Regions from separate parts of the Desulfovibrio mangrovi genome, predicted to be linked through region 1. Evidence: predicted binding sites of a transcription regulator. Region 1 holds the regulator's gene; the other holds the start of a gene.
The links. The regulator HrcA, encoded in region 1, represses chaperone genes, less so after heat shock. The targets are predictions, from matches to a motif close to TGTTAGCACTCNNNNNNNNNGAGTGCTAACA.
Positions count from the first base shown of each region.

Region 2: a site for HrcA is predicted at 7,577-7,607, ahead of groES (co-chaperone GroES). Genes of this name have one in related genera too.

Region 1 covers NZ_CP104208.1:2,061,071-2,071,510, reverse strand. The annotation lists gene gatA (Asp-tRNA(Asn)/Glu-tRNA(Gln) amidotransferase subunit GatA) at 1-68, opposite strand, end outside; gene gatC (Asp-tRNA(Asn)/Glu-tRNA(Gln) amidotransferase subunit GatC) at 89-373, opposite strand; gene N1030_RS09545 (penicillin-binding protein activator) at 447-2,495, opposite strand; gene dnaK (molecular chaperone DnaK) at 2,615-4,528, opposite strand; gene N1030_RS09535 (nucleotide exchange factor GrpE) at 4,967-5,542, opposite strand; gene hrcA (heat-inducible transcriptional repressor HrcA) at 5,580-6,626, opposite strand; gene N1030_RS09525 (peroxiredoxin) at 6,919-7,422, opposite strand; gene N1030_RS09520 (AsmA family protein) at 7,443-9,602, opposite strand; gene N1030_RS09515 (PilZ domain-containing protein) at 9,747-10,440, opposite strand, start outside.
Region 2 covers NZ_CP104208.1:637,470-647,909, forward strand. The annotation lists gene N1030_RS02970 (ATP-binding cassette domain-containing protein) at 306-2,258, shown strand; gene N1030_RS02975 (hypothetical protein) at 2,346-3,125, shown strand; gene N1030_RS02980 (substrate-binding periplasmic protein) at 3,234-3,974, shown strand; gene N1030_RS02985 (substrate-binding periplasmic protein) at 4,096-4,839, shown strand; gene N1030_RS02990 (hybrid sensor histidine kinase/response regulator) at 4,854-7,328, shown strand; gene groES (co-chaperone GroES) at 7,646-7,930, shown strand; gene groL (chaperonin GroEL) at 7,970-9,604, shown strand; gene N1030_RS03005 (Hpt domain-containing protein) at 9,746-10,069, shown strand; gene N1030_RS03010 (hypothetical protein) at 10,213-10,440, shown strand, end outside.

The DNA of each region.
Region 1 (10,440 bases):
GCCGAAACCTCTCGCGAGAGCAGCAGAGAGCGGACTTCTGAAAGCGATTTGGTGTACAGGTTAGACATTATACTGTTTCTCCGGCGTGTTAGACGATCTTGGGCACCACAAAGAATTGCCCGTCTGTCTGGGGGGCGTTGGAAAGAACGGCATTCCGTTCGGCGGTTTTGGCCGCCACGTCTTCACGCAGGACCGTGCTGTGCATGACAGGGCTGTAGAGCGGCTCCACGTCGCTGGTGTCCAGCTCGTTGAGCGTTTCCATGTAGTTGAGAATGGATTCGAACTGACCGGCAAACAGCGTCAGTTTGTCATCGTCCAGTTCAAGGCGCGCGAGTTTTGCTATTTCGGCAACCCGCTCGGGTGATATCTTCATGGAATGATCTCCTCGTATCCGTTATGCGCACCTGCACAACCGTTTGGCCGTGGGGTGCTGGCCTGTCGCCCTGTTATTGGGGCGATGCACCGGCCTTGATTTTGGTCTGATATTCTTCTTCCAGCATCTTCACGCGCTCTTCCTGACGCAGGCGGGCCTGCTCCAGCCGTTCGCGGAAGCGTTCCGGATCAAGGGGAGTGAAACCGGAGCTGGAAGGCGTGAACAGGAACATCTTCTGGGACGCACGGCCTTTTTCATTCCACCGGATGGGAGCGATGCTCCAGTCCATGGCCTGCGCCGTCTGTATGCGCTTGTTCATTTCCGTAGCGGAAAGGGCTTCTTCAGGAGAGCCGAGCAGCGAGGCAAAGCGGACGAAGTCGTACCCCAGCCCGACCCACAGGTCGGGTTTGCCGAGACCGGATTCGTCAAGGGTCTTGGCAAGGTTTGCCGAGGCAGTCGTGGGGGTGAAGGGATTCCACGAGCCGGGGAATACCGCCAGATGGAAGTAGCGGCTTTCAATATCCTTGGCGGAGGTGAGTCCCTGTTCCCACAGCGCTGAACCGAGGAATACCATGCGGGTTTCCTGATAGAAGAAGAAATGCGGAATAAGGCTTTGCATCTGCTGCCAGCCGTCAGGCAGGAACGCGGCCTGGAAAGGCGGCTGTGGCGGCATGGGGTCGTCTTCGCCGGGGCGGGGGGCCGGAACCTTGAGGAAGCTTCTGAGCGTTTTGCCCCAGGAAGCGGAGTCCTTGGGGGCATAGCTTGCGGTAGCCGCTGTGTTGATGCTCAGTTCGGCACCGGCTTCCTTGAACAGGCCGCTCATGCGCGAGCCGAACGGTTCGTCGGGATACAGAATGCCGTAATTCTCTATGCCCAGATCATTGCGGGCGAATTCGAGAACGGTGCGTACCTGGTCGCGCGGGCTGGAGAAGAAACGCCACGCCACTCTGCCTTCTTCGCCCTCGCCGAGCGAGGACAGGAAGGTGAAGAAGTTTCGATGGTTCAACTGCCCGTGGGATTTGATGTGATCAAAGGCATCCTTGCGCAGGGGGCCGCCCACGATGCTGATGCCCTTGGGCAGTCCGGCAAGTTTCTCTTCCCAGCCATCGGCAGCGGTGTTGATGACGGTTACGGAAAGGTCGTTGCCGGTTCGGGCAAGATCCCACTGGGCAACGCCTGCACCGCGCATGATCTTCCAGCCGATGTTGCCGTAAGGGCCGGTGAGGGGAAGTGCGAGTGCGATGCCTTGTACAGGCTGGCCAAACTCCTGCTCCAGCGGGCGCAGTACGCGCTCCACCAGCAGTTTGTCAGCAAAATGTCCTGCCTGACGCAGGCGCTGCAGGGCCTGAAAGGCCAACGGCCAGCTTTCGGTATCCGTGGCGGAGCGACGGGCCTTTTCCAGCAGGATGACGGAATAGGGGAAATTCAGTTCGTTTTCAGGGGTAAGCAGACCGGCAAGCATGGCGAGCGCTTCGGGTTCGGCCGTCTGCAGCTGGGAGAACAGGCGGTTTTCCAGAGTGCCTCTGTAGGCCTTGGCGCCGTCTGCGTCGGGGGCCTGCTGGTACAGGTTGGATAGGGTCTGCATGGCCCCGTAGGTATCCTTGCCGTCGGTCCACTCGCGGCTGGCAAGCAGCAGAGAGGCTTCAGTGCGGACAGCCCAGGAGCGCTCGGTGTCAACAGCCAGCGGAGCAAGCATGTCCACGGCCTTCTGGCGCGGCAGGTTGAGCATGCACTTGCTGAAAGCGTCCAGCCATTCAGTGGAGCTGTCAGCATCCGGTGCGAGGGTACGCCACTTTTCCAGTGCTTCCACTCCGAGGTTGTATTTGCCGTTGGCGATGGTGCTGAGGGCGAAATACTTCCAGGCTTCCTGCGCTTCGGACGGCGAAAGCTGAGGCAACTGCAATGTCCTGTCATACAAGGCTTCAGCACGCTGATAGTCGCCGATTGAGTAGGCCGCAAAAGCCTGTTCGGGCAGCGTCAGGTACCGGGCGTCTGACTGTGCAGGAACCACAACCGTCTTCTGGCAGCCTGCAAGCAGGGTGATGGCAAGGAGCAGACTCAGGACGGCAAAGAGCGGCAGCACGGAGCGCCGCAGGGAATTCAAGGCAGAGTATTTTTGCATAGTAGGTACCATAATGATTAAGGCCTGATCCGCCAAACAGCGAATCAGGCCAAGCTAATCATATACCGTTGCAATTGCAAGAGCGGGGTGTTCCGACTCCTGCATGCAGGCAGGGAGGCTTACTTCTTCACTTCGGTGTAGTCGGCGTCGACTACATCGTCGTCATCCTTGCGGGCACCGCCTGCATCGCCTGCGTCGGCGTGGGGTTCACCGCCCTGAGCGCCCTGAGCCTGCTGTGCGTAGAGCTGCTCAGCCAGCTTGTGAGAAGCCTGGGACAGTTCGTCGGTGGCCTTCTTGATGGCGTCGATGTCTTCGCCTTCCATGGCCTTTCTGAGCACTTCGATCTTGCTGTCGATATCGCTCTTCAGTCCTGCATCCAGCTTGTCGCCGAGGTCGTGGATGGACTTTTCGGCAGAGTAGATCAGGGTGTCGGCCTGGTTGCGGGCTTCGATGACCTGCTGCTTCTTCTTGTCTTCGTCAGCATGGGATTCGGCTTCCTTGATCAGGCGCTGAATCTCGTCTTCGGAAAGACCGGAGGAAGCGGTGATGCGGATGGACTGTTCCTTGCCGGTGCCGAGGTCCTTGGCGGAAACATGCACGATGCCGTTTGCGTCGATGTCGAAGCTGACTTCGATCTGGGGCATGCCGCGGGGTGCCGGAGGAATGCCGGTCAGTTCGAAGCGGCCGAGGGTCATGTTGTCACCGGCCATGGGGCGTTCGCCCTGCATGACGTGAATGGACACGGAGGGCTGGTTGTCCGCAGCGGTGGTGAAGGTCTGAGACTTCTTGGTCGGGATGGTGGTGTTGCGGTCGATCAGCTTGGTGAACACGCCGCCGAGGGTTTCGATACCCAGAGACAGCGGGGTCACGTCGAGCAGCAGAACGTCCTTCACGTCACCGGCGAGAATGCCGCCCTGAATGGCCGCACCCATGGCAACCACTTCGTCAGGGTTCACGGAACGGTTGGGTTCCTTGCCGAAGAACTCGGCAACCTTCTTCTGCACCAGAGGCATACGGGTCATGCCGCCAACGAGCACCACTTCGTCGATTTCCGCTGCGGAGAGGCCAGCGTCAGCCAGCGCCTTCTTGCAGGGGGCGATGGTGCGGTCGACCAGGCTCTCAACCAGCTTTTCCAGCTTGGCGCGGGAGAGCTTGAGCATGAGGTGCTTGGGACCGGTCTGGTCGGCGGTGATGAAGGGCAGGTTCACTTCCGCTTCCATGGAGGTGGAAAGGTCCTTCTTGGCCTTTTCAGCGGCTTCCTTCAGGCGCTGCAGGGCCATGCGGTCCTTGGAAAGGTCAATGCCGTGGTTCTCGCGCTTGAACTCGTCCACCAGGTAATTGATGATGGCAAGGTCGAAGTCTTCGCCGCCGAGGAAGGTGTCGCCGTTGGTGGCGCGAACTTCAACAACGTTGTCGCCAACTTCAAGGATGGAGATGTCGAAGGTACCGCCGCCGAGGTCGAATACGGCGATCTTTTCGTTGGCCTTCTTGTCGAAGCCGTAAGCGAGAGACGCTGCGGTGGGTTCGTTGATGATGCGCTTCACTTCAAGACCGGCGATACGGCCTGCGTCCTTGGTGGCCTGGCGCTGGGAGTCGTTGAAGTATGCGGGAACGGTGATGACCGCTTCGGTTACTTCTTCACCCAGATAGGCTTCGGCATCGGACTTCAGCTTGCCGAGGATCATTGCGGAAACTTCGGCAGGAGAATAGCTGCGGCCTTCGATTTCCACATGTGCGTCGCCGCCGTTACCGGCAACGATCTTGTAGGGAGAATGGTCGGCCCAGCGGGAAACTTCGGGAGAACTGAACTGGCGCCCCATCAGGCGCTTGATGGCGAAAACAGTACGCTCGGGGTTGGTAACGGCCTGACGCTTGGCAATGTCACCAACGAGGCGTTCCTTGTCGGTAAAGCCGACGATGGAAGGGGTGGTACGGCCGCCTTCAGGGTTGGTGATGCATTTGGGGTCCTTGCCTTCCATGATGTAGACACAGGAGTTGGTGGTTCCAAGGTCAATACCGATAATTTTGCCCATGTGCGATTCCTCCTAACGAGATGGTCACGAAATATGAGTGTAAATTCTACCTGATATATGAGCCGCTGCCGGGCGGCGCGGCGTCGTGTCAGCGTCGGGGAGAAACTAAGTTCGTTTTCGGGAGGGGCAAGGGGGAATGGTGAAATTTTTTACACAAGATGTTGCAACTTGTTGCAAATGCATGTTTTTCAGGGTTTTTCCTTGTTGCCCGTCCTTGTCGTATGTACAGGATTCACTTGAGCTTTTGGAGGCACTCCGGCCAACTTGGGGGGGCTTGCGTGCCCGGTGCGTAGGTTGCGCAGGTTGCGTACGTTGTTTGAGCTGCGTTGCAGCGAATCCCATGCCTGCATTGTCAGATCGACACCCGCTGGCGGCTGAGACAAAGAAAAAACGCCCGCACTGTATGCAGTGCGGGCGTTTCTCGGTTTCTTGTACCAGCTATTTGCCGGAGGAAATGACGACCTTGGCGGGGCGCAACAGGCGCTCCTTGAGACGGTAGCCTTTCTGCATGACCTGCTTTACGTGCCCTTCGGGCGTTTCGGGGCAGGGCTCCTGTCCTATGGCTTCGTGAATCTCGGGGCTGAATTCTTCGCCCTTGGTGCCGACCTGTACGAGGCCATGCTGGGCAATGGCGTCCAGCAGGAGCTTCTGGGTCATTTCCACACCGATGAGCATGTCCTTGCAGCCTTCCAGATTGCGGCCGTAGTCGATGGCGAGGCCCAGATTGTCCAGCGTGGGCAGCAGGCTGGAAAGAACGCTTTCTGCAGCGTACTTGGCCTGTTCTTCCTTTTCGCGCTGGATACGCTTTTTGAAGTTGTCCATCTCTGCAAGAGAGCGAAGGCGTGCTTCATCAGCGCTTACCTTCTCGTCACAGGCGGGGCAAACACGCGCCTTGCACAGTGCCACAAGCTCTTCATCAGTCAATTCGATGGTTCCCTGTTCGGGGGCGCTGGCCTTGTCTTTTTCAAGCTGCTCCGCGGCTTCCTCGCTCAGTTCAACCTTGTCTTTTACCATGGAAATAATCGCTCCTTAGAATATTCGCTTCGGTTTTCTAAGCGGAAAACCGGTCTTTCAGCAGGGTGGAAAGGGATTTGGAAATGCAGTCCACAACGGGGACGACTGTGCCGTAATCCATGCGCAGCGGGCCGATGACACTGACGACTCCGAGCGGCACGTCGCCGCCGTAGGGGGCGGAAATGACGCTGAGTCCGGCAAAGCTGTCTTCTGCCTCGGGCATGTCCGGTGCAATGGAAACGGAAACATCCGCACTGCGCATGGTGTTGTCCAGCAGTTTGAGCAGACGGGTGCGTTCATCCAGCAGGGCGAGCAGTTCCCGCATGCGGGCGGCATCGGTAAACTCCGCCTTGTCCAGCATGGTCAGGGTGCCCTCTACGAACAGTTGTCGTTCTTCTTCGGTTTCACCGGAGAAGGCGAGACGGGCAAGCCCCAGCGCCCGTGCGCAGAGTTTTTCCAGATGCGCTTCGGTGCGGTGCAGTTCGCGGAGAATGCGGCTGCGGGCTTCGGAAAATGAAAGTCCCGTGTAGTGGCTGTTCAGGTAGTTGGCAAAGTGGATAAGGTCGTCAGTGGTGACCTGTTCGTCCAGTTGCACCACGCGGCTGTGGACCATGCCGCCGTCCAGCACCAGTACGGCCAATATCAGCCGGTCGGCCAGCAGGGAGAAGTCCACGCGGCGCCAGCGTACATCGTTTCCGCCGGGAGCAAGGACCAGAGCCACCTCATGGGAAAGCGAGGAAACCATGGCCGTTGCCTGCTGGAGCATCTTGCTGATTTCCAGCCCCTGCAGGGTCAGTCTGGCCAGAATGCTGCTTCGTTCCTCGCGTGAGATGGGACGCATGCGCAACAGGGAGTCCACATACAGGCGGAATGCCTTTGCCGTGGGAATGCGGCCTGCCGAGGTGTGGGGCTGTTCCAGATACCCCTTGTCGGTCAGGTCGGCCATGGTGTTGCGCATGCTGGCTGCGGAAAGCTTGAGACGCGAGGCGTTGGCCACGGTACGAGACCCCACCGGCAGGGCCGTGGAAATGTAGGACTCGATGATCGTGGAGAGTACGTCCGTCTCGCGTTGTGCAAGGGTCATTCGTATTCGCTGCCCGTTCCGTATGAAGGGTTCCGGAGGGGACGGCCATGATTCGTCAGCCGTCAGCATTGTCCGCTGGCAGGATCAACATCCCGATGCCTGTGCCGCCATGCAGCACTGGGAAGGCGGTGGCGCAACAGGCCGTCATAAGGGAGCAATTTGCGTGCTCCGTCATACGGTCGTCGCTTCCCTCAAGACTTCACGGGTAACAACGGCCAACACCCATGTCAAGGGAAGGGGGGCGTAAAAGGAAGGGCGGGCTCTTGTAATATGCCGGAATGCACAGGTTTTTTTAGACGTGGGCCGTAAGGCTGCGGACAGCCTCCAGCGCTTCCTGCATGTGGGTATCGACCTTCTTTACGGGGCTGAAGACCTGCCGGATTACACCCTTAGGGTCAATGATGAAGGTCGAACGCACAATGCCCATGGACTCCTTCCCGTAGTTCTTCTTGAGCTGATACACGCCGTAGGCTTTGGCGGCCGAACGTTCAGGGTCGGAGAGCAGCTCAACGCCAAGCTGCTGCTTGCTGATGAAGCCCGTGATGGCCTTGCATGAATCGGGAGATACCCCGACTACGGTTGCGTTGCAGGCCGCGAAATCGGGAAGCAGGCTCGTGAAGCCTTGGGCCTCGCGTGTGCATCCCGGTGTGGAAGCCTTGGGATAGAAGTAGAGCACAAGCCATGTTCCGGCATAGCAGGAAAGGGGACGCGCCTCACCGTTCGCGTTTACGAGGTCGAACAACGGGGCCTTGTCGCCTGGTTGCGGCGTCTTGTGGTCCTGCGTCTGTGCTGTCATGGCTGTCTACCGTCCCGTAGTTATTGCTTGAACAGTTGCTGCAGGCCCTTGCCGAGTTGTTCAAGCGGATTCTGGGGCTTCTGGGATTCCTTCGTGGTGCCGTTCTGCTGCTTGTCGGTGGTGCTGGCTTCCTTGCCGAACAGGCCGGGGATGGGCAGCAGGTTCTGCACGTCCTTCAGGGTGTTCTTCAGCAGGAGAGTGGCATCAAATCCATAACGGGGGTTGGCAAGCGTTCCGGTGATTGTTACGGGCATTTTGGGAAGCCCTGCAACGCGCACAACGGCTTTGTAGTCGATCTTATCCTGATACAGATCCACATAGCCTGCGCCGGATCCCTTTATGTTGGGGGCTACCAAGGCCAGATCCTTGTTGGTGACGCGACCGGAGCGGACGACATAGCTGCCGGAAAGACGGTCGAAGCGCTGCTGACGCGCAGCCTCGTCTGCCTTGTCCACCTTGGTGTCTTTCAGTTGGGTTTTTGCATTGTCGGGCAGGATTTGCACGCCCAGCACGGCACCGTCCGTTACCGCGAACGAGCCCTTGCCGTTCAGGGTGGAGAGGATGTCGGACATGGTTTCGCCGCTGGCATCCAGACTGGTCTGCAAATTAGCCGTTCCCGTGGCGCGAGGCTCACCCATGAAGGTGGAGGTTATGGGGGCAAGCTGCAGGTCCTTCACGGCCAGCGTGAGACCTGATCTTGTGGTCTTGCCGCGAAGATCGGCAGAGATGTCGGCATCGTAACGACCTTCAAAGAGGTTTGCCGAGCATGGAGAAATCTTGATGAGGCCGTCCCGGGTCGTGGCTTTGATGTCTACGTCGGTCAGGGTAACCTTCTGTACGGTAAGCGAGCCAACCTTGAGAGCAGCATCCAGCAGCAGTTTGCGCAGGGCCTTTCTGGTTTCGGCAGGCAACCCCTGCTCTGGAGCCGGAGCCGGAGCAGGTTGGGCCGTTTCCGAAGGAAGGGACTTCTCTTCTTCGGCAGCTTCAGTCTTGGGGGGAAGATAACGATCTACATCGATGCCGGTAACGGCCAGTTCGGCCTTGATGTCCGGACGGTTGAACTGCTTTACGCGCAGGGCGCCCGTGAGGGTCGTATCATCCACTGCTCCGTTGATTTCGGAAAGAGCAATCTGGACCGGAGAGGCGGCGATGCTGAAGCTGAGCGATGCCTTGTCCAGCACGGCGGGATCGGTTGTTGCCACTTCCACGCCAAGCGCCTTGAGCGTGTCGCGCAGAGCGCATCCCAGTGCCACTTTGCCGTGGAAGCTCGGGCCGTCCGCCAGATTCAGCTTGCCGTTGGCAGCAAGGTCGGCCTCATAAGCGGAGACGGCAAAGGAACGGACATGGAACAATTGCTGAATCAGATCGTAGGACATGGCCCCCTTCTGGTTCAGATTCATGCTGCCGCCGGGGAACGGTTCCCCTGTGGCGTCGAGTGTCAGGGTCTGGTTGTCCAGTTCGATGCGGGTCAGGTCGTGAGCCAGCAGCAGCGTGGTATGAAAGTCGAATGCCGCATCCAGCTTGGGGGCATTGGCGGCGATATCACCTTTCAGCGTAATATCCACGGGTTTGCCCAGCGTGAGGGCTGAGGTGGCAAGCGAGAGTTCGTTCAGTGCGTAGCTCGCGCCGCTCTGTTCGTCCGTGTAGGAGATGCTGGCGCGGGTGATGCCGATGGAGTTCACGAGCAAAGCGGGAAAGGCTTCCAGCGGTGATGCGGCCGTTTCGTCACTGAAGCCGTTCTTGTCCATGGCGGGCGCGTGCTGCGCGGGGGCAGGCTGCTGGGGAGTGAACAGCCAGTTCACCTGTCCCTTGGCATTACGGATGAAGTTGAGTTTGAGCCCGTCAACCGTGACAAAGGAGACCTGAACATCCTTTTTAAGGAGGGGCATGAGCTTTACGCGGATGCCGGCTTTTTCCAGCGAGAGGAAGTCGCCTCCGCCGAAGTTGTCAGGGTTGGCCATGCGCACAGGGCCTGTTTCCAGTCCGAGCCACGGGAAATAGGAAAGCGTGATGTCGCCGGTGAACTCCACGGTTCTTCCGGTCTGTTTGCGGACTTCTTCGGCGATACGGGTCTTGAAGTCGTTGGGATTCACCAGCGTGATGAGGGCGATGGTGCCGACGGCGACAATGAGCAGGCACGCGCCGACGATGGATCCGAATATTTTAAGGAATTTTCCCATGAGTTACTCCTGGATGGCCTGTGCCGGTGAGTGCGGGCAAGGGGACGCGCTCCGTCAGAGGAGGGGGCCGTGAATGCTTGCCGCCGGCAGAGGAACATGTAGTCGTAATCAGCTTGCATATCAATATGCTATTTGCAGATGCAATCAAGTTGTCACAAGCTGCCTAACCTTTACCCCGTTGCCCTTGAGCAGAGCTGCCAGTTCTTCACGTTGTGCATCCGTGATGGGGTTGAAGCTGATGCCGCATCCGGGTTGGCGACAGCCCTTGCCCCATCGGGTGGCATGGGCGACAGAGCCGGATATGGGGGTTTTGTCATTAAGGTCAAGGAATTGCAGCCAAGCCGGTTGGCCGGGCTTCCAGGCGTGTGTGGAAAAGCAGAAGGCGCCAAGAGTGGAGACGTTGAATGTTATGGTCCGTTCCGTGGTGGCGGGATTGAAGCTCGCGTCCTGAGACAGAAGTACGGCACAGGTGATGACCGTGCGCTCCTCGCGTCGGATGGTCCGCTTTTTGGCTTCAGTGCATTGCCGGACAAACAGGGTGAGAGCCTGGTCGGGATTCTGCCCCTGCTCAAAGACCGTGAGCGCACCGGATTCGCTGTCCAGCCTGCAGCGCAGCAGGGGGAAGCTGTCCATGGATTCGTTGAGAATGTTTTTCCCTTCCCCGTGCAGACGCAGGAACGTAGGCATGTTGATCAATATGCCCTGCAGTGGAACGGTGCGCATGACGTGTACAATGGCATCTGATTCGGAGGCAAGGATGGGGGAAGCTCCCAGCTGCTCAAGCCGCCGTTTGAGAATGTCACCATTTTCGTTATCGCGCGCAATGACAAGAATTTGA
Region 2 (10,440 bases), 1.4 Mb from region 1:
GAAAAATAATAATGGGATACTGAAAATGTGAATGTCTAGCCATGATTGTCCCTCAAATTGCCATATCTGATGGTGAAAGTAGGCACGTTATTGATTTGATGCAGTGTCTATAGGTATATCTTGCGTAGAAATGCAATGAGAATGTTGCGGCACTGTAAAAAAGTGTAGTCGTGTTGTGTGTGTAAGTGCTTGCTTGCGTTGTCTATCAGTGGAGCTCTGCACGCTCTATGCGCCCTTGCCGTTTCGGGTGGGTGCGGCTACAAGGGGACCCACATTCATGACGTATTCATTCAAGGACAGCATATATGGCAATGATTAGCATCCAAAACGCGAGTTTGACCTTGGGCGGCCCTCTGCTGCTTGATGACGTGACCCTGCAGATAGAGGAAGGGCAGCGCGTCTGTCTGCTCGGACGAAACGGCGCGGGCAAGTCTACCTTCTTGCGGGTAATGCATGGCGACGTTCCGCTGGACAAGGGCATTGTTGCCCGCCAGCAGGGGCTTCGCGTATCCATGCTGCCGCAGGATGTTCCTCAGGGCATCAGCGGACAGGTTTATGGGGTTATTGCCGAGGGGATGGGCGAGGCTGGCAAGGCTCTTGCCGAATATCATGCCGTGAGCGTTCTGCTGGAGGCGGGGGAGTCTTCACCGGAATTGTCGGCGCGATTGCAGAAAGCTCAGCAGGGCCTTGATATCGGCGACGGCTGGACTGCTCATCAGACCGTTCAGAGCGTCATCAATCACCTGAAGCTGGATGCCGAGGCAGAGTTTGCAAGCCTTTCCGGAGGGATGAAGCGTCGCGTGATGCTGGCCCGGGCCCTTGCCGCGGAACCCGATGTGCTGCTCCTTGACGAGCCCACCAACCATCTGGATGTGGATTCCATAGACTGGCTTGAAGAGTTTCTGCTCCGGCGGGTGCGCACGCTGGTGCTCATCACCCATGACCGTATGTTTCTGCGCAAGGTGGCAAACCGGATTATCGAACTGGACCGGGGGCATCTTGCAGACTGGTCCTGCGATTATGATACGTTTCTGGAGCGTAAGGACGGGCAGTTGCACGCGGAACAGCAGGAATGGGCCCGTCTCGACCAGAAGCTTGCCGAAGAGGAAGTCTGGATACGCAAGGGGATCAAGGCGCGCCGCACCCGTAACATGGGGCGCGTACGGGATCTCTACGCCTTGCGTGAGGAGCGCGCCAAACGTCGCGAACGGCTCGGCACCGTATCCATGCAGGTGCAGGAGGCGGAGCGCTCCGGCCAGCTCGTGGTGGAAGCCCGGAATCTGACCTACACCTATCCGGATGCCGATAAGCCCGTCATCAGCGATGCTTCCCTTGTCATCAGCCGTGGTGACAAGGTCGGCCTGCTCGGGCCAAACGGTGTGGGCAAGACCACCATGCTCAAACTGCTGCTAGGTCGTTTGCAACCGCAGTCCGGTACGGTGCGTCATGGCACGAGGCTGGAGATTGCCTATTTTGACCAGCTTCGGGCTGAGCTGGATGACAGCAAGTCCGTTCGGGACAACGTTGCAAACGGGAACGATACCGTGGAGATCAACGGAGCCAGAAAGCATGTCGTCGGCTATCTCAAGGAGTTCCTGTTTGATCCTCAGCGCATTCACATGCCTGTCAGCTGTCTTTCCGGCGGGGAGCGGAACCGTCTGCTGCTCGCCCGTCTCTTCACCAAGCCGTCCAACGTGCTTGTTTTCGACGAACCTACCAACGATCTGGATATGGAGACGCTGGATCTGCTGGAGGAACTGATTGCAGGCTATTCCGGTACGGTGCTTGTGGTCAGCCATGACAGGGCGTTTCTTAATAATGTGGTGACCTCCACCCTTGCTTTTGAGGGCAACGGCCGTGTCTGCGAATATGTGGGCGGCTATGATGACTGGTTGCGCCAGCGTCCGGAACCTGTTGCGCAGGCGGTTCCCCGTGAATCTGCGAAAAAGGCTGCGTCCAAGAGTGCCGAGGAGGGGGGAGCAGGACGCCAGAAGAAGCTCTCCTTTAATGAGCAGCGCGAACTGAGCGCTCTTCGAGAGGAGCTGGAGGCGTTGCCGGCCCGGGTCGCGGCTTTGGAAGAAGAGCAGCATACGTTGGAGGCGGATATGGCAGATCCCGGTTTCTACACGCGCGATCCGCAGGGCTTTGCTGCGGCAACGGACCGTCTTCAGGAGCTGGAGATGGAGCAGCTTGATTTGCTCGAACGCTGGGAGGCAGCCGAGCAGCGTGTGGCAGAGCTTGAGCAATTCAGGGAGTAGCGGGGCTTAGACTGGTTATTGTTGTAATATAGATGTTTCTGTAATTGTCGTACCATCTCATGAACCCTTTTATATAAGGAGTATGGTATGTGGCACGACAAGAATGGAAATCCTATCCTTACGAATGGTTATCAGTCTGGCCTTTCTTTGGGCTCTTCGTTTGCAGTCCCTTCGGCAGCGGAAGAGCGGTATGTTGCCAAGTTCAGGAACCTTCAGTTCGAAAGGGAATCCCTGCACAACAACCTCTGCTTCGTTCCCATCAGTCTTGGGCAGGATTACCACGAGGGCAACAAGCTCGACTCAATTATGCGGCTTGTGGAAAAGACCTTCCGCGAGTGCGTCATCATCGTTTCGGATATGCTGCACAGGCATACGTTGCGTATTGCCGATCCGGAACTTTCTGTGGAGCGGGCCTTCGTCAAGTCCGTCAATGTGGGCAAGCGGTGGGTTGAGGAAAATGCCGGAGCGTGGGCCGGCCTTTCCATTCCCTATCGCCTTGTCTATTGGAGCGACCTGCTCGGCATGGAAGCCTATCCGGACCACCGGAAGCAGCTTGATGCCTTTTGTGGGCGTGACAGTGCGGCAAGCAACCTCGTGGATACCATGGTGAGTCACTTTGTTGACTCCGCCTGCCGGGAAGAAACGCCTGAAGAGGAGCGCGCACGGGTTGCGGTATTGAGCAGGGAATACCTGCTTGAAGAACATGCCATCCAGTTGCGAATGCTTCCTGAGATGTTCCCTGATCATCATTTCATCTATCCGCACACCAATCGGCTTGATCCTCTCATGGATTTCTATGAGCGGATGACAGGCAATGTCTGCCGGTGGCTTCGCGTGCGTATTAGCAGAAAGGGGAAGAGCGTATAGCGGGAGAGATGTGGCTTTTTTTTGACTCGGACCTGACAATCTAACTGATTGCCCATCTTTCATGAAGTGTTGTACGTTGTAACATCTGAATGAAAGGTGGGCTTTTTTATGCGAAGACTGCTTCTGCTGTTGGCATTGGTGGTATTCTTCCCCGGGGGGGGATCTGCTGCCGGCATTGATAAGGTGATAGTCGTGGGACCTTCGTGGGACCGTTTCACCAATATGGACGGAACAGGGCTGTATCATGAGATATTGAACGAGGTGTTTGCCCTGCACGGCATAACTGTCGTTCGCGAATATGTACCTTCCGAGCGGGCCTACGATCTTGTCAGAGCTGGCAGGGCAGACATGATGACCTGTCATGACGTGGCGAAAGCCCCCTTGCAACTGGCAAAATATCCTATGTTTGCCGGGCCTTACCATGTATTTTACAATAAGGAACGCGTTGGGGAGTGGAAAGGGGAGGAAAGCCTTCGTGACAAGGTCGTAGCCTGGCGAATCGGCTATTACACGGTAAAGAATTTTCCTGTTCCCATACAGCCAAAGGAAGTGAAGACGGGGACTTCTGCCCTCGGCATGGTGCTTCTCGGCAGAGCAGATTTTTATGTGGATGATCTGTCTTTTATAGATACGTCCATTAAGGAAAACAAACTTCCGTTCGATAGGGCAGACTATGATGTCCGCATGGCCGGATACCGCACCTACCATCCGGTGTTGTTGGAGTCTGAGCGGGGAGAGCGGATCAAGACATTGTATGATCAGGGCATGGAGCAGCTCATCCATAACGGAAAGCTGCGTGAGATCTTTGCCAAGTGGGGGTTTGAGTACCCGCCTTATACCATTGAGTAGGGCTTGGGGTGTGGACCCAGGGGCTTTAATCGCTTGGTGATAGGGTGCGACTGTGTTTGATCATGCCGTGGTGGTTGCTTGGCAGAAATGATTATATGGATTTATTGCCTCCGGGGGATTCATGAAGCGGTACGTGCTTTCTTTACTTCTTGTCCTGCTTGTTTCTTCGTGGGGACATGCTGCCGACTTGGGTGAAATAGTTGTTGTAGGTCCTTCATGGAACAAATTCACCAATCATGACGGCACGGGTCTGTATCATGAGATCCTCAACAAGATTTTTACGGAGCAGGGGGTGCCTGTCCGCCGCATTTATGTCTCTTCTCAGCGGGGAAACGACCTTGTTGCCGCCGGCAAAGCGGATATGATGACGTGCAGGGACCGCGCCCCTTCTCCATTGTTTCTGGCTCGCTATGCCATGTATGAAGGTGAGTTTCATTGCTTCTTCAATCTCAAACGGCAGGGCGTCTGGCAGGGGCCGGAGAGCATGGCAGGCAAGTCTGTTGTCTTCCGGCTCGGTTACTATGCCCCGAAGAATTTTCCTGAAGGTACAATCCTCAAGGAAGTAAAAACGGCAGATGCCGCTCTGGGCATGGTTGTTCTGGGGCGGGCAGACTTCTACATTGACGATCTGAATTTTATCAATGAGTCCGTCAAAGCGAGTACTGTTCCGTTCAGCAAGGACGATTACGATATTCAGGTGGCCGGGAGACGTCAGTATTTTCCAGTTCTTAGAGACTCGCTTCGCGGCAGACAGATAGAAGAGATGTATGCAAAGGGAATTGAGAGGCTTCATGCTTCCGGAGAGTTACAATCGATTTTTGAAAAGTGGGGATTCCCCTATCCTCACTACGAGTTTTCTGAATAGTTCCGGAGCGCTGCATGGCCGAAGCTAAACGCAGTCCTTTTTTCGTACCTATCAAGAACTCGGTGGCAACCTTGCTGTTACGCAAGGTGTTTTTGCTGTACGTGCTGGTCACGTGCCTGCTTACGGCAGGGCAACTGATCAATGAATACATCTCCACCCATGACAAAGTGACCCGGTCGATTGCCTCTCTGGAAACTGTTGTTTCCGAGGGGTTGGCTGCGGCCATTTATAATGTGGATGACTTGCAGATCCGTACCATCGTGAACGGCATGCTTGAGACGCCGGAACTGGTGGGAGTGCGCGTTGAAACGGAGTTTCAGGGGGCATTTGAAGCCAATTCGCTTGAGAGGCCCCTGCCGTTTGCCGCTCCTGCATTCGGCGAGAATGGCATGTTGCTTAATGTCGAAGGAACAGGAGAACGGGACAGCCTTTTCTGGAACACCTTCCCGATCATGTACATGGAATCGGGCGGGCAGCCCTATGTAATTGGGGCGTTAACGCTGTTTTCCAGTGAGAATATTGTTCTCAGCGAAGTGTGGGAAGATCTCATCATCATTCTCGTCAATGCCCTTATCAAGGCTGTTGCCTTGTGGGTTATCTTCCTCTGGTTTGCCCGCAAGATACTTTCCCGTCCGCTCGAAAAATTGACCAGCGCCACAGCCATGGTCAGCATGGATAATCTTGAGAGTATTCAGGTTGCCATGGAGTCGGATAGCCGCAACGAACTGACGGTTCTTGCGGAAGCCTTCAATGCGATGCTGGCCAATCTGCTCGTCATGCGTAAGGAGTCGGAGCGGCTTGCCGTAAGCTTGCAGGATGCCAGCCGCCAGATTGAGGAGTACAGCTGGTCGCTTGAAGACAAGGTTGAAGAACGGACCCGTCAATTGGATGAGAAGAATGCCGAGCTGCAGGTTGCCATCGACAAATTGCAGAAGGCCAAGGAGCAGGCGGAGTCCGCCACGCGTTCCAAAAGCCAGTTCCTCGCCACTATGAGCCACGAAATCCGCACCCCCATGAATGTCATTCTCGGAATGGCGGAGGTGTTGACCGAGGCAGAGCTTTCAAGAGAGCAACAGGAAAATGTGAAGGTGCTGCGCCAGGCTGGTGAGGGACTTATGGAACTCATCAACGACATTCTGGATCTCTCCAAGGTCGAGTCCGGCCAGTTCATGCTGGAGCATATTGAATTCGATCTGCAGAAGGTGGTGGACAAGACGCTCAGATCTCTGGCTGTGCGGGCGCATGAGAAAGGACTGGAAATTGGATGGCGTCTGGCTCCACACGTGCCGCATCGGTTGAAGGGAGATCCCACGAGGCTGCGTCAGGTTCTGATCAATCTGATCGGCAACGCGGTCAAATTCACAGAGCGGGGCGAGGTCATTCTTGAGGTGAATGCCAATCCGGACAGTATGGATCCGGGCAACCTTCTTTTCACGGTCCGGGACTCGGGGATTGGTGTGCCTCCTTCCCTGCATGGCAGAATATTCGAGACCTTTTCGCAGGCTGATTCCTCGACGACGCGAAAGTTCGGTGGAACCGGACTTGGTCTGGCTATCTGCCGCCATCTTGTCAGTCTTATGGGCGGGCATATCGGGGTGGAAAGCGATGGGTTTTCCGGCTCCATTTTTTCTTTCACGGCCAACTTTGAAGTCTGCAGCAGGCAGCTTGCAAAGACCAAAGGGGCGAAGACCGTGGCCGGCAAACGTGTGCTTGTGGTAGAGCCCCACGTCTTTACCCGCAGCTTGCTGCATGAATATCTGGAAGATTTTGGTGCAGCCGTGGAAGTGCTGGGCAGTCTGGAGGGGGCGGCCGTATGCATTCGGGAACTTGCGGCACAAGGGCGCCCCGTCGAACTGGTTGTGACGGTTCTGCCAAATGAACGGGCAGAGGTGGGAGGGCAGAGCGTCGCTTCGTATCTGGGAGCACTGGTGGATGAAGGCGTACGGCGATCCGTGTTGCTTTGTACGCTTGGATGCGGGGTCGGAGCAGTTCCTGGCGGGCTTTACTATACTTCTTTGGTAAAGCCGATTGCTCCGCATTCGCTTGCCGAGGCGCTGGATGAGGTGCTGGCTTCAAAAGCGGAACCGGAAGAGCCTGCTTCGCATGCAATGGGGGATGGCCGCGCTCTGCGCATTCTGCTCGTGGACGATTCTCCCAATAACCGCATGGTGGTGGAACTGTTCCTGCGCCGAACTCCTCACGAGCTTGTCATGGCGGAGAATGGTCAGGATGGGGTGGACCGCTTTGCGAATGAATTCTTTGACGTGGTGCTCATGGATATTGAAATGCCGGTCATGGATGGTCTGACAGCAACATCACGTATCCGTGAATTGGAGCGGCAACGGGGAGGGGGGCAGGTGCCCGTCATCGCGCTTACTGCCCATGCCCTTGAGGAAGAGAAGAAAAGGGCTTTTGATGCCGGCTGTACCGGATTCTTGACCAAGCCAGTGCATAAGAATGTTTTGCTTACAGAATTGTCGCAGCTGTAACGGTTTGATATTTTTATTTTTTACAAAAAAAATGAAAAAAAATGCACTTGCCCCCTTTTCAAGGCGGAAAAGTGATTTATTATCCCGTCAGCGTTCGGGAAGCTTATTCCCGACGTTGATTTCTCCCGCTTTTTCAGCGGGTATTTTATGTACATAACTTGCGGTGCCCGTTCCGCTGTATGCGGAACCTGCCTTTGAAAAGACCATGTGTTGCAAGCGGGGGCAGGAAGGGGTATATATCCGCGCGGTATTGGCACTCGACTCGTTTGAGTGCTAACAGAAAAGTCGAATATGAAAAAATGTTGGAGGGTTATAGTATGAATCTGAAGCCTTTGAGCGATCGCGTTCTGGTTAAGCGTCTTGAAGCCGAAGAAAAGACCGCCGGTGGTCTTTACATTCCTGATACCGCCAAGGAAAAGCCCTCTCGTGGCGAAGTCGTTGCGGTAGGCCCCGGTAAGGTTGAAAACGGCAACACCATTGCCATGACCGTTGCTGTCGGCAATGTTGTTCTCTTCAACAAGTACGCTGGTACCGAGATCAAGATCGACGGTAACGACTTCCTCGTAATGCGCGAAGACGACATTCTCGCCATCATCGCCTAACTTACCTCATTTCGCTTATATTTCAGGAGGATTATACTCATGGCTAAAGAGATTCTTTTTGACGCAAAGGCACGTGAGCGCCTTTCCCGCGGTGTAGATAAGCTTGCCAACGCCGTTAAGGTTACCCTTGGACCCAAGGGCCGTAACGTTGTTATCGAAAAGTCCTTCGGCTCCCCCGTTATCACCAAGGACGGCGTTTCCGTAGCCAAGGAAATCGAACTGGAAGACAAGTTCGAAAACATGGGCGCCCAGATGGTTAAGGAAGTTGCCTCCAAGACTTCCGACATCGCTGGCGACGGTACCACCACCGCTACCATTCTTGCTCAGGCTGTTTACAAGGAAGGCGTGAAGCTCGTTGCTGCCGGCCGTAACCCAATGGCCATCAAGCGCGGCATCGACAAGGCTGTTGAAGCCCTCGTTGTCGAACTGAACGCTCTTGCTAAGCCCACCCGCGACCAGAAGGAAATCGCTCAGGTTGGCACCATTTCCGCCAACTCCGACACCACCATCGGCAACATCATTGCCGAAGCCATGAACAAGGTGGGCAAGGAAGGCGTTATCACCGTTGAAGAAGCCAAGGGCCTCGAGACCACTCTCGAAGTTGTTGAAGGTATGCAGTTTGACCGCGGCTACCTGTCCCCCTACTTCGTAACCAACGCTGACAAGATGATCGTGGAAATGGATTCTCCCCTGATCCTCATCTGCGAAAAGAAGATTTCCAACATGAAGGACATGCTCCCCGTTCTGGAGCAGGTCGCCAAGATGAGCAAGCCCCTCGTCATCATCGCTGAAGACGTAGACGGCGAAGCTCTTGCCGCTCTGGTTGTGAACAAGCTGCGCGGCACCCTGCAGGTTGCAGCCGTAAAGGCTCCCGGTTTCGGCGAACGCCGCAAGGCCATGCTGCAGGACATCGCCATCCTCACCGGTGGTCAGGTTGTTTCCGAAGAAATGGGCGTCAAGCTCGAGAACATCACCGTGGCTGACCTCGGTTCCGCCAAGCGCGTGGTTGTTGACAAGGAAAACACCACCATCGTTGACGGCGCCGGCAAGGGCGAGGACATCAAGGCTCGCGTGAAGATGATCCGCGCTCAGGTCGAAGAAACTTCTTCCGACTACGATCGTGAAAAGCTGCAGGAACGTCTGGCCAAGCTGGTTGGCGGCGTTGCCGTGATCAACGTTGGTGCAGCTACCGAAACCGAAATGAAGGAAAAGAAGGACCGCGTTGAAGACGCCCTGAACGCTACCCGCGCTGCCGTTGAAGAAGGCATCGTGCCTGGCGGCGGTACCGCTCTGGTTCGCGTGGCCGCAATCCTCGACGACATCAAGCCCGCTGACGACGACGAAGCTTCCGGCGTTGCCATCCTGCGTCGCGCCATCGAAGAGCCCCTGCGTCAGATCGCTGCCAACGCTGGTTTCGAAGGCTCCATCGTTGTGGAAAAGGTTCGCGACGGCAAGGACGGCTTCGGCTTCAACGCTGCTACCGGCGAATACGAAGACCTTATCAAGGCCGGCGTTATCGATCCCAAGAAGGTTACCCGCATTGCACTGCAGAATGCTGCTTCCGTAGCTTCCCTGCTGCTCACCACCGAGTGCGCCATTGCCGAGAAGCCTTCCGATAAGCCCGCTGCTCCGGCTATGCCCGGTGGCATGGGCGGCATGGGCGGCATGTACTAAATCGCCGTCTGGCAAATCTGCCTCTTTGGGCCGGAGTTTTCTCCGGCCCTTTTTTTTATCCAAAAACTGAGCTATGCATTGTTCTGTGTAAGGTGATTTGATGAAGACACACGTTTTTGGGGAATGGCAAAGGAGTCCTGAATGGTTTTGAACAGGCAGGGGGCGATGCGCATGTTGGGTATCGACCCGGAATCGTATGATGAGTTGCTAGCCATTATGCGCAGCGAGTTGTGCAATTGGTTGGACTATTTCAGTGAAACTGGGGGAAATGGGCTGGATGTCATGCGTTCGCGTGCGCATCGGCTCAAGAGTGATGCCGCCAATATCGGTGCGGAGAGGGTGCGGCATACTGCGCGGGCTTTGGAGCAATCCATCCGTGAAGGACAGGATGAGGGTTCGGTGGAACACTTCCGGCGCGTTCTGGTGCAGGATCTGCGCGACCTTCAGCGTGAGATCGGTCCATAGAAAGCGTCTCGGTTCAGCATAATACCGTCACCCCCTAAAGGGATGGGGGCATTTTGACGATGAGGGAGTGTAGGACTGCAGAAGACTGTCTTCTGCCGCGCCTTCCCGATAATCAGAATGGACCATGAGCAGGGGAACGGGCCATGAAATATATGCACTTCCGGCATAAGGCGCTTGCTGCCGCACGGCTGGCGGTGGTGCTTGCACTGGCTGTGTCGCTTTCGGCGTGCGCGCTGTATCGTTCGCAGCTGCCGGTCGCGACGACATATGAGGCGGAATCGCAATACAAGATGCAGTCGGCGGGGCACTGGCAGGTGCTTGCTTCAGACGTGGCAGACAGGATATTCAAGGCAATTGAGGATCGTGACGAT